One region of the Mycobacterium sp. NGS39 genome, then DNA from elsewhere that is predicted to be linked to it. Evidence: predicted binding sites of a transcription regulator. Region 1 holds the regulator's gene; the other holds the start of a gene.
The links. Region 1 encodes LexA, which represses DNA repair genes until DNA is damaged. Its sites were predicted from a motif close to CGAACANNTGTTCG; they were not measured.
Positions count from the first base shown of each region.

Region 2: the regulator LexA is predicted to act here: its motif matches at 2,267-2,280, upstream of AC5Y39_RS13745 (error-prone DNA polymerase).

Region 1 is NZ_JCALDH010000003.1:400,706-406,555, reverse strand. It holds gene AC5Y39_RS06695 (alpha/beta fold hydrolase) at 1-468, shown strand, start outside; gene AC5Y39_RS06690 (PhzF family phenazine biosynthesis protein) at 500-1,186, shown strand; gene nrdR (transcriptional regulator NrdR) at 1,191-1,655, opposite strand; gene AC5Y39_RS06680 (LysM peptidoglycan-binding domain-containing protein) at 1,748-2,194, opposite strand; gene lexA (transcriptional repressor LexA) at 2,388-3,038, shown strand; gene AC5Y39_RS06670 (hypothetical protein) at 3,073-3,333, shown strand; gene AC5Y39_RS06665 (acyl-CoA dehydrogenase family protein) at 3,399-4,559, opposite strand; gene AC5Y39_RS06660 (hypothetical protein) at 4,651-5,154, shown strand; gene hflX (GTPase HflX) at 5,164-5,850, opposite strand, start outside.
Region 2 is NZ_JCALDH010000008.1:235,616-241,465, forward strand. It holds gene AC5Y39_RS13730 (MaoC family dehydratase) at 1-547, shown strand, start outside; gene AC5Y39_RS13735 (acyl-CoA thioesterase) at 550-1,401, opposite strand; gene AC5Y39_RS13740 (DUF899 domain-containing protein) at 1,440-2,138, opposite strand; gene AC5Y39_RS13745 (error-prone DNA polymerase) at 2,294-5,617, shown strand; gene AC5Y39_RS13750 (TIGR03667 family PPOX class F420-dependent oxidoreductase) at 5,666-5,850, opposite strand, start outside.

The DNA of each region.
Region 1 (5,850 bases):
TTCGGCCATGATCTGCCCGACGTGCTTCGAGTGCTCGCGGAGTTGCCGGAGCCCACGGCGTCGTCGGCGTTTTCGCGGACGCTGCGCGCAGTGGTGGACTGGCGCGGCCAGGTGGTGACCATGCTCGACCGATGTTATTTGACGCAATCCGTTCCGGTGCAATTGATTTGGGGAGAGCACGATTCGGTGATCCCGGTGGCTCATGCGCAGATGGCGCACGCCGCGATGCCGGGTTCGCGGCTGGAGGTTTTCGAGAACTCCGGCCATTTTCCGTTCCACGACGACCCGGACCGCTTCGTCGAGGTCGTCGAGCAGTTCATCGATTCCACGGAACCCGCGGTATACGACCAGGATCGGCTGCGGTCGCTGCTGCGCGCCGGCATCAGCGACCAGACGATCTCCGGTCCGATCGACACCCGCGTCGCGGTGCTCGACGCGATGAGTTCCGACGAGCGCAGCGCAACCTGATCCGGCGCTCGCGCTGAGTAGAGTCGGGCACATGGGTACCGACGTGTCCGTGGTGCGCGTGTTCACCGACGCGGAAGGAAACTTCGGCAATCCGCTCGGCATCGTCGACGCGAGCACCGTCGCACCGCGTGACCGGCAAGGGCTCGCGACCCAATTGGGTTACAGCGAAACGATTTTCGTCGACGTGCCTGATCGGGGTGCAACCACCGCCCACGCTCGCATCTTCACTCCTGCGACAGAGTTGCCGTTCGCCGGGCACCCGACGGTGGGGTTGGCGTGGTGGCTCAAACAACGCGGGCTTCCGATCCGCACGTTGCAGGTGCCGGCGGGTGTGGTCGCTGTCGGCTACGAGGACGAGTTGACGACGGTACGCGCACGCGCCGACTGGGCGCCGGAGTTTGCCTTCCACGAACTGCCCTCGCCCGACGACGTCGTCAACGCGGATCCCGACGACTACCCCGAAGACGACCCGCACTACATCTGGGCCTGGCTCGACAAGTCGCGCGGACACCTGCGCTCGCGGATGTTCGCGGCTGACCTCGGCGTCGCCGAAGACGAGGCGACCGGCGCGGCGGCCGTGCGCATCACCGACATTCTCAGCCGGGATCTCACGATCACCCAGGGCAAAGGTTCCGTCATCTACACCCGGTGGAGCCCTGAGGGGTGGGTGACGGTGGGCGGCCGCGTCGTCGACGATGGCACCGTGCGCGTCGACTGAAGGGTTACTTCGACGCGCTGACCTTGCGGTGGGCGCGCAGGGCCTCGATCTCCCGCTCGAAGTCGTCGGCGGAGGTGAACGACCGGTACACCGACGCGAACCGTAAATAGGCCACCTCGTCCAAGTCGCGCAGCGGACCCAGAATGGCCAGGCCGACCTCGTGGCTGGGCACCTCGGGGGAGCCGGTGGCCCGCACGGTGTCTTCCACTTGTTGCGCGAGCAGGTTGAGCGCGTCGTCGTCGACCTGGCGGCCCTGACATGCCCGTCGCACGCCGCGGATCACCTTCTCGCGGCTGAACGGTTCGGTGACCCCACTGCGCTTGACCACCGCCAGCACGGCCGTCTCGACGGTGGTGAACCTGCGCCCGCATTCCGGGCATGAGCGTCTGCGTCGGATCGCTTGGCCCTCATCGGTTTCCCGCGAGTCGACCACCCGGGAATCGGGATGGCGGCAGAACGGACAGTGCATGACTGCTCCTTCGCCGCGCAGACATTCGGTCGAGTCGAACGCCTCCGAGACTACCCGCGGGCGGCGGACGCGGCCCAACGTCGCCGCGGACATCACCCGAGCGGGGCGATCAGCGTCTGCCCGGCATCCAGCGCTGCAGAGTCGAGGTGATTGAGCTCCCGGATCCGCTCGATCACCCCGGCCACCGGCGCGTCCGGCGCCACTCTGGCCGCAAGCCGCTGCAGATTCTCGCCGGGCTGCACCTGCACGACCGCCAACTGCTGCGGCGCGGAGGTGCCCGTCGTGTCGGCGCTGCGGGCTTGGGCGATCGCGATGAGCCACACCGTGATCAGGGCTGCGACCGCCGCCAGCATGACGGTCACGGTGGTGCTGACGCGTCGCGGCCGGTGCGGTGCACACGACACCGCCACGCCTGTCGCCCGATATTTGACCGCGGCACCGCCTGGCCGGTTCGGTACGGGACGGCGAGCCCGAAGGGTCGGCGCCGGTACGTCCCACGTGTCGATCACGGTCATGAGCGCCCCTTCTGTCGTCACCATTCGCTCCTTTGTTCGAATATAGTCGATCATGCGTTCGAAGTCCGAACATTTGATCGATGTGTACCAGAGGGGTCCGACAGGCTCGCGTCCTGAGACATCACAGTCCGACAGGCTCGCTCGCTCCCGATCACGAATGCGACACGCCTCGAACACATGTTTGAAGATGTCTGTGACGACAGCTAGATTTGCAGTCATGAGCGACAGCAGCGGTCTCACCCAACGTCAGCGGACCATCTTGGAGGTGATCCGCGCATCGGTCACCACCAGGGGATATCCGCCGAGCATCCGGGAGATCGGCGACGCCGTCGGCCTCACCTCCACGTCGTCGGTGGCACATCAGCTGCGCACGCTGGAACGCAAGGGCTATCTGCGCCGCGACCCGAATCGTCCCCGCGCCGTCGATGTACGCGGGGCCGACGACGCGGCGACGGCGGTCACCACTGATGTCGCCGGTTCTGACGCGCTGCCGGAACCGACGTTCGTGCCCGTGCTCGGACGCATTGCCGCAGGCGGGCCCATCCTCGCCGAGGAGGCGGTCGAAGACGTGTTCCCGCTGCCCCGCGAATTGGTGGGCGAGGGGTCGTTGTTCCTGCTCAAGGTCGTGGGCGAGTCGATGGTCGACGCCGCGATCTGCGACGGCGACTGGGTGGTGGTGCGACAGCAGAACACCGCCGACAACGGCGACATCGTCGCGGCGATGATCGACGGGGAAGCCACTGTGAAGACGTTCAAGCGCACCGGCAACCAGGTTTGGCTGATGCCGCACAACCCCGCGTTCGATCCGATTCCCGGCAACGATGCCGCGATTCTCGGCCGCGTGGTGACGGTGATCCGCAAAATCTGACCCGCACACCGCGCCTCGGGTGCAAGGTGGATTCATGCGTGCGTTCCGGGCGGTGCGAGTGATTTCAGCAGCGGCGATGGCAGCAGCAGCGCTCGTCGTCCCCGCGGTCGCCTCCCCCGGCGCCGAAAGCCATGTCGCGATGTGTCCGCGCGGCATGGTGCCCAATCCCAACGGCTACGGCTGCATACCGCAGCTGGGACCCGGCGGCGCGTTCGTCGGAGCCCCGAGTCAGGAAGTGCTCACCCGCTGCAACGGCAACATCTACATCTGCGTGTGGCCGTACCCGGTTCCCTGATCCGCACCAAGGACACAGCCCGCGCGGCTCACCGAACAGACTGCGCCAGTTGACGTTTCGCCGGCTCAGACGCCCAGCGAGCGTCCGATGATTTCCTTCATGATCTCGGTCGTACCGCCGTAGATCGTTTGCACCCGGGCATCCAGATACGCGCGCGCAATCGGGTATTCGCGCATGTAGCCGTAGCCGCCGTGCAGCTGCAGGCACCGGTCGATCAGATGGACCTGCTTTTCGGTGGAGTACCACTTGGCCATCGCGGCCTGCTCGGCGGTCAGCTTCTCGTCGAGGTGCAGCCGGATGAACTCGTCGACCATGATCCGCACCACGGTTGCTTCGGTGGCCAGCTCGGCGAGCAGAAAGCGGCTGTTCTGGAAACTGCCGATCGGCTTGCCGAAAGCCTTGCGCTCCTTGGTGTACTGCAGCGTCGACTCCAGCACGGCCTCCATCGCTGCGGCCGCCATGATCGCGATCGAGATGCGCTCCTGTGGCAGGTTCTGCATCAGGTAGATGAAGCCCTTGCCTTCCTCACCGAGCAGGTTCTCGGCGGGCACCTTGACGTCGGTGAACGACAGCTCGGCGGTGTCCTGGGCGTCCAACCCGATCTTGTCCAGATGACGGCCGCGCTCGAAGCCTTCCATTCCGCGCTCGACGACCAGCAGCGAGAAGCCCTGCGCGCCCTTCTCCGGATCGGTCTGCGCGACGACGATCACCAGGTCGGAGTTGATGCCGTTGGTGATGAAGGTCTTCGCCCCGTTGAGGATGTAGTGGTCACCTTCTTTGACCGCGCGGGTCTTGATGCCCTGCAGGTCGCTGCCGGTGCCCGGCTCGGTCATCGCGATCGCGGTGATCAGCTCGCCGGTACAGAACTTCGGCAGCCAGCGTTGCTTCTGCTCTTCGTTGGCCAGCCTCAGCAGATACGGGGCCACCACGTCGTTGTGCAGCCCGAAGCCGATTCCGCTGTAGCGGCCCTTGGTGGTCTCTTCGGTGATGATCGTGTTGTACCGGAAGTCTGCGTTGCCGCCGCCGCCGTATTCCTCGGGCACCGCCATTCCCAGAAAGCCCTGCTTGCCGGCCTCCAGCCAGACGCCGCGGTCGACGATCTTGTCCTTCTCCCACTGCTCGTGGTACGGCGCGACGTGGCGCTCCAAGAAGGAGCGATAGGACTCGCGGAACAGCTCGTGCTCGGGCTCGAAAAGGGTGCGCTGGTATCTGACGACATTGCCCACGGCGTGACCTCCGGTATCGGGAACCTGCGCCCAAAGATATACCAACCGGATGGTTGGTTTGGTCGCCGGCCACGCGTCCTACAGTGAAACCGTGGCCGAGGTCATCCGTGTCCGAGAGCGTGGGCGGATAATCGAGTTCACGTTCGACGACCTGATGCGCTACCACGGCGCAGGCTCTCCCGGCGGCGTGGCGAACGCATTCAAAGTTCTGCAGCGTGCGTTCGAGGTGCTCTCACCCGACGCGCCGCCGCAGCGCCGCGAGGTGGTGGTGCGAACCGCGTTCCGCGGCCCCGGGGCACGCGACGGGATCGAGGCGGTGACGCGGGCAGTCAGCGACGGCCGCTACGTCGTGGATCCCGCATTGTCACGTCGCGACCTCGGACGGCTGCGCGAGAGTTTCGTCTTCGAAGTCGGCATCGGCGACCGTTCGGCGACGCTGGTGCTGCGCGACGGGTTCGTCACCGAAGAATTCATCAACCTCGCCCAGAACGACGCCCGCACCGAGGCCGAGGAGGCGCGGCTGGACGTGTTGAAAGCCGAACTGGCGCAACGCATCATGGCCGCAGACGCAGCCGACGTGTACGAAATCGCATAGGCGCCGACGCTAGGTCGACGCGAATTCGCGCAGGCTCGCCGCCAAGGCCACCGGAACCCGCGCTTTGATCCGGGTGCCGTCGGCGTTGTGTTCGGACTCCTGCACGCGACCGTCGGCATGGACGCGGGCCACCAGATCACCGCGGTGATAAGGAATCACGACGTCGATCGCGGTGTCAGTGGGTACGGCGAGCTCGGCCATCCGGGCCCGCAGGTGGTCCAGCCCCTCGCCGGTTCGAGCGGAGACGAACACCGCGCCGGGCAGCGCGCGCCGCAACTTGGCGAGCACGAGATCACCGGCGGCGTCAATCTTGTTGACTACCAACAGTTCTGGTGCGGCATGGCCGTCGTGATCGGCGACGACCTCCCGGATCACTCCCCGCACCGCGTTGATCTGTGCCAGCGGGTTGGCGTCCGATCCGTCGACCACATGCACCAACAGGTCCGCGTCGACAACCTCTTCCAGGGTCGAGCGGAAAGCCTCGACCAGCTGCGTGGGCAGATGCCTGACGAACCCGACGGTGTCTGTCATGACGAACGGCCGCCCGTCGTCGAATTCGCCTCGGCGCGTAGTCGGTTCGAGGGTGGCGAACAAGGCGTCCTGAACCAGCACGCCGGCGCCGGTGAGTGCGTTGAGGACACTCGACTTGCCCGCGTTGGTGTATCCGACGATCGCGATCGACGGCACGTCGCTGCG
Region 2 (5,850 bases), on a different contig from region 1:
CAAGGGCGAAGGCAAGAACGCGATCGTCATGCTCAAGGCGACGGGCACCGATCCGGACACCAACACGGTGGTCGCCGAGACGCTGACCACCGCGGTGATCCGCGGCGCGGGCGGCTTCGGCGGTCAGCCCGGCCAGCGGCCGGTCGCGCCGCCGATTCCTGACCGGCAGCCGGACGCGAGGATCGCGCTGCCGACGCGTGAAGATCAGGCGTTGATCTACCGGCTCTCCGGCGACCGCAACCCCCTGCACAGCGACCCTTGGTTCGCCCGGGAAATGGCCGGATTCCCGAAGCCGATCCTGCACGGGCTGTGTACGTACGGTGTCGCGGGCCGCGCGCTGGTCGCCGAGCTCGGAGGTGGCGACGCCCACAGGGTCACCGCCGTCGGTGCGCGCTTCACGAAGCCGGTGTTTCCGGGTGAGACGCTGACGACGTCGATCTGGCGGACCGACCCGGGACGCGCGGTGTTCCGCACGGAGGCGTGGAATCCCGACGGGTCAGACGCCCGGGTCGTCCTCGAGGACGGCACCGCCGAGTACTGCGGCTGAGCTCAGCGCCGCCCCAGGTAGCCCTCTTGCACCACTGTGCAGACAAGCTGTCCGGCCCTGTTGTAGATCGCGCCGTTGGACAGTCCGCGTGCGCCGATGCCGCTGGGCGAATGTTGTTCGTAGAGCAGCCAATCCGAGAAGTCCGGCGTGCGGTGAAACCACATCGCGTGATCGAGCGAGGCGATGCTGCCGGCCACCGGCGGACGTCGCGTCAGATACAGCACGGGATCGAGGATCGACCAGTCGCTGATGTAGGCGAGCAGACCCAATGCGGTCAGGGGGTCGGCGGGCACGTCGCCCGGGGCGCGAAACCACAGTCGGGCTTGCGGGCCCGGCGCGGCGGGAAGGTCGGCGGCCAGCAACGGCGGCGGGTCGACGTAGCGCATCTCCACCGGCCTCGGCTGCACCCAGAATCCGTCGAGCACGTCCGCGTAATCAGCGAGCTGGATCTCCAACGGTTGCAATGCTTCTGGGGGTGGCACGACAGGCATGGGCTGCTGGTAGTCGATGCCGTCGACGGGCTCGCTGAACGATGCCAGCGCTTCGAGGATCACCCGGTCGTCGCCCTGGGTGACCGCAACCGCACGAGCCGAGAATGTGCCACCGTCACGAAGCCGGGTGACGTTGTACTGCAACGGTTCTCGCGGGTCACCCGGGCGCAGGAAATACAGATGCACGCTGTGCGGCACACGGTCGGGCGCTGTGCGCCCGGCCGCCATCAGCGCCTGAGCCGCCACCTGCCCGCCGAAGACTCGCGTGTTGCGGGTGTCGTCGGGCTGCGGGCCGATGAACGCATCGTGACCGGCCGATTGCAGGTCGAGCAGCGCCAGGATGTCGGTCAGCGTCTCGGCCACGGCAACGATCATCGCCGATCGCCGTCGGTGACGTTCGGTTAGCCCTGCCCGTAGCGCTGGGCGATCGCCGGGGAGTCCAGCCAGCCGGAGTACGTGGGCTTTTTCGGCCAGCCGGCGGGCGAGTCTTGCCATTCCTCCTGGCGGCCCCACGGCAGGATGTCCAGCAGCCCGAACGTGTAGCCGAGCTGCTCGGTGCCGCGGCCGTTGGTGTGCCAGGTGCGGTAGACCGCCTCCTCGCCCGACGGAGCCGTCGCACGCAGGAACACGTTGACACCGAAGCCGCCGCCGGGTGGCGCGTCGACGTCGGCGCCGAACGTGCTGTCCGCCGACGAATACCAGTCCATCGTGTTGCCCACCTTGGCGCGGTAGGCCAACGCCTCGTCGATCGGGCCGTTGGTGACGACGACGAAGCGGGCGTCGTAGCTGTCCAGGAAATCGAGCCGGGTGAACTGGGAGGTGAACCCGGTGCAGCCGCCGCACTGCCACTCGGCGCCGTCGGTCCACATGTGGTGGTAGGTGATCAGCTGCGAACGCCCCTGGAACACGTCGGCCAGCCGGACCGGGCCGTCGGCGCTCGTCAGCGTGTACTCGGGCATCTCGACCATCGGCAGCCGCCGGCGCTGAGCGGCGATGGCGTCGAGCTCGCGGGTGGCGGCCTTTTCACGGCGGCGCAGTTCGTCGAGCGCGCGGCGCCAGGTCTGCTGATCGACGACGGGTGGTTTGGCGGAAAGGGTCATGCCGTGTAGACCCTCCGGGACGCCCATTTTCATCGCGATCTGCGGTGATTTTGGTGCGTTTTCCGGCGCTCAGCGCACGGAAACGCACCGAAATCGCGCGTGCCGGAAGCGGTGTTCTGGTTTGTGATCGAACATCAGTTCGATACCATGGCTCAGTGGGATGGTTCACTGGGCCGAGCTGGGGCGAGATCGAGCGGGTGCTCAACAGCAAGCCCCGCCGCGCCGGCGCGCCGTTGGAGGATCCCCTTGACCTCGGCGGACCGGCCGCCTCCCGTAAACGCGGCGCCTACCTTCGGCCCGACGTCCAGCCGGCGTCATCTCAGGTGCCCTACGCCGAATTGCATGCTCACTCGGCCTACAGCTTTCTCGACGGCGCCAGCACTCCCGAAGAGCTGGTCGAAGAAGCCGCTCGGCTCGACCTGCGCGCCATCGCGCTGACCGACCACGACGGTCTCTACGGTGTGGTGCGGTTCGCCGAAGCCGCCAAGGAACTGGGCATGCGCACGGTGTTCGGTGCGGAACTGTCGCTGTCGAACACCCCGCGCACCGAGCACCCCGACCCGCCCGGCCCACACCTTCTGGTGCTGGCCCGCGGACCCGAAGGGTACCGGCGGCTGTCACGCCAACTGTCCAAAGCGCATCTGGCCGGCGGCGAGAAAGGCAAACCGCGGTATGACTTAGACGCCCTCACCGAGGCCGCCGGCGGCCACTGGCACATCCTCACCGGATGCCGCAAAGGCCATGTGCGCCAAGCACTTATCACCCATGGACCGGAGGCGGCCGAAAAGGCGCTGGCCGATCTGGTGGACCGGTTCGGGCAGAGGCGAGTCAGTATCGAGTTGACGACGCACGGTCAGCCGCTTGACGACGAACACAACGCGGCGCTGGCGGCGCTGGCACCCAAGTTCGGGCTTGGATGTCATCGGCCAGGCGGCTCCGGTGTGGGCGTCGTCGCCACCACCGGCGCACACTTCGCCGAACCGTCCCGCGCGCGGCTGGCCATGGCGATGGGCGCGATCCGGGCTCGGCGCTCACTCGACGAGGCCGCCGGATACCTTGCGCCGCTGGGGGGTTCGCATCTGCGTTCCGGTACGGAGATGGCCCGGCTGTTTCCCGTAGAGGTGGTGACGGCCGCCGCCGACCTCGGCGAGCAGTGTGCGTTCGCGCTGGAGCTCATCGCACCGCAACTGCCGCCGTTCGACGTACCCGACGGGCACACCGAGGACAGCTGGCTGCGGCATCTGACCATGGCAGGAGCACGTGAGCGGTATGGACCGCCGGAGCGGGCATCGCGGGCCTACGCGCAGATCGAACATGAGCTGGAGGTGATCAAGGCGCTCAAGTTCCCAGGGTATTTCCTTGTGGTGCATGACATCACGCGGTTCTGCCGCCAAAACGGCATCTTGTGTCAGGGCCGGGGATCGGCGGCTAACTCCGCGGTCTGCTATGCGCTCGGGGTCACCGCGGTCGACCCGATCGCCAACGAGTTGTTGTTCGAGCGGTTCCTGTCACCCGAACGCGACGGGCCGCCCGACATCGACATCGACATCGAGTCGGACCTGCGTGAGAAGGCGATCCAGTACGTCTATGACCGCTACGGCCGTGACTACGCCGCCCAAGTGGCCAACGTCATCACCTACCGCGGCCGCAGCGCGGTTCGGGATATGGCTCGCGCGCTTGGGTTTTCGCAAGGGCAGCAGGATGCGTGGAGCAAGCAGATCAGCCGGTGGAACGGGGTTCGCCCAGAAAATGGGGCACAGTCTCCTGATGTGGCAGACATTCCAGAGCCGGTGATCGACCTGGCGCTGCAGATCTCCAACCTGCCCCGGCACATGGGCATCCACTCCGGCGGCATGGTGATCTGCGACCGGCCCATCGCTGACGTGTGCCCGGTGGAATGGGCCCGCATGGAGAACCGCAGTGTACTGCAGTGGGACAAAGACGATTGTGCGGCAATAGGTTTGGTGAAATTCGACATGCTCGGCCTCGGCATGCTCTCGGCGCTGCACTACGCGATCGACCTGGTGCGCGAGCACAAGGGCATCGACGTGGACCTGGCCAAGCTCGACCTGTCCGAGCCCGCGGTCTACGAGATGCTGCAGAAGGCCGACTCCGTCGGCGTGTTCCAGGTGGAGTCGCGCGCGCAGATGGCCACGCTGCCGCGCCTGCGACCCCGGATGTTCTACGACCTCGTGGTCGAGGTGGCACTGATCCGGCCCGGCCCGATCCAGGGCGGCTCGGTGCACCCGTACATCAAACGCCGCAACGGTGAAGAGCCCGTCACCTACGACCACCTGTCGATGGAGCCGGCGCTGCGAAAGACGTTGGGAGTGCCGCTGTTCCAGGAACAGCTGATGCAGCTGGCGGTCGACTGCGCCGGGTTCACCGCCGCCGAGGCCGACCAGCTCAGGCGTGCGATGGGCTCCAAACGCTCCACCGAAAAGATGCAGCGGCTCAAGGGCCGGTTCTACGACGGCATGCGCCAGCGCCACGGCATCACCGGCGAGGTCGCCGACCGGATCTACGAAAAACTGGAGGCGTTCGCCAACTTCGGTTTCCCGGAAAGCCATTCGCTGAGCTTCGCGTCGCTGGTGTTCTACTCGTCGTGGTTCAAGCTGCACCACCCGGCGGCGTTCTGCGCGGCGCTGCTGCGCGCGCAGCCGATGGGCTTCTATTCGCCGCAGTCACTGGTCGCCGACGCCCGTCGGCACGGGGTCGTCGTCCACTCACCCGACGTCAACGCCAGCCTCGCGCACGCCACGCTGGAAAACCGCGGGACCGAGGTGCGGCTGGGGCTGGGGGCGGTCCGCCAGATCGGCGACGAACTGGCGCAGGCGATCGTCGACGAGCGAAAAGCCAACGGGCCGTTCGCTTCTCTTCTCCACCTGACGTCGCGTGTGCAGCTGAGTGTGCCGCAGACCGAGGCACTGGCCACGGCCGGCGCGCTGGGCTGTTTCGGGGTCAGCCGCCGAGAAGCGCTGTGGGCGGCCGGAGCGGCAGCCACCCAACGGCCCGATCGGCTACCGGGCGTCGGGTCGTCGTCGCACATCCCGTCGCTGCCGGGCATGACGGAGCTGGAGTTGTCCGCGGCCGACGTGTGGGCCACCGGCATCTCCCCGGATAGCTATCCGACGCAGTTCCTGCGTGAGCATCTCGACGCGCTCGGGGTCATTCCCGCCGACCAGCTGTTGAATGTGCCCGACGGCACCCGGGTGCTGATCGCCGGGGCGGTGACGCATCGTCAGCGGCCCGGCACCGCGCGGGGAGTGACGTTTTTGAACCTCGAGGATGAAACCGGAATGGTCAACGTGCTGTGCACGCCGGGAGTGTGGGCGAGGCACCGCCGCGTGGCCCAGACCGCGCCGGCCATGCTGATCCGCGGTCAGTTGCAGAACGCCACCGGCGCGGTCACCGTCGTGGCCGAGCGGATCGGCCGCATCGAGCTCGCGATCGGCTCGAAGTCCCGCGACTTCCGGTGATTTCGGTGCGCTAACCGGCGCTCAGCGCACGTTAGCGCACCGAAATCGCTACTCCGCGGTCGGCGTTGTCCAGACCCGCTCGACGTTGATTCTCAGCCGGGTGCTGTACGCGGCGATCGCCTCCGTCAGCCCGAACTGCTCTGCGTCCGCGCGGTACTTCTCCCAATACGGCCCGTCTTGGCGGGGATCGACCCCCACCTCGTCGACGACCGCGTTGCCTCCGACGACGACGA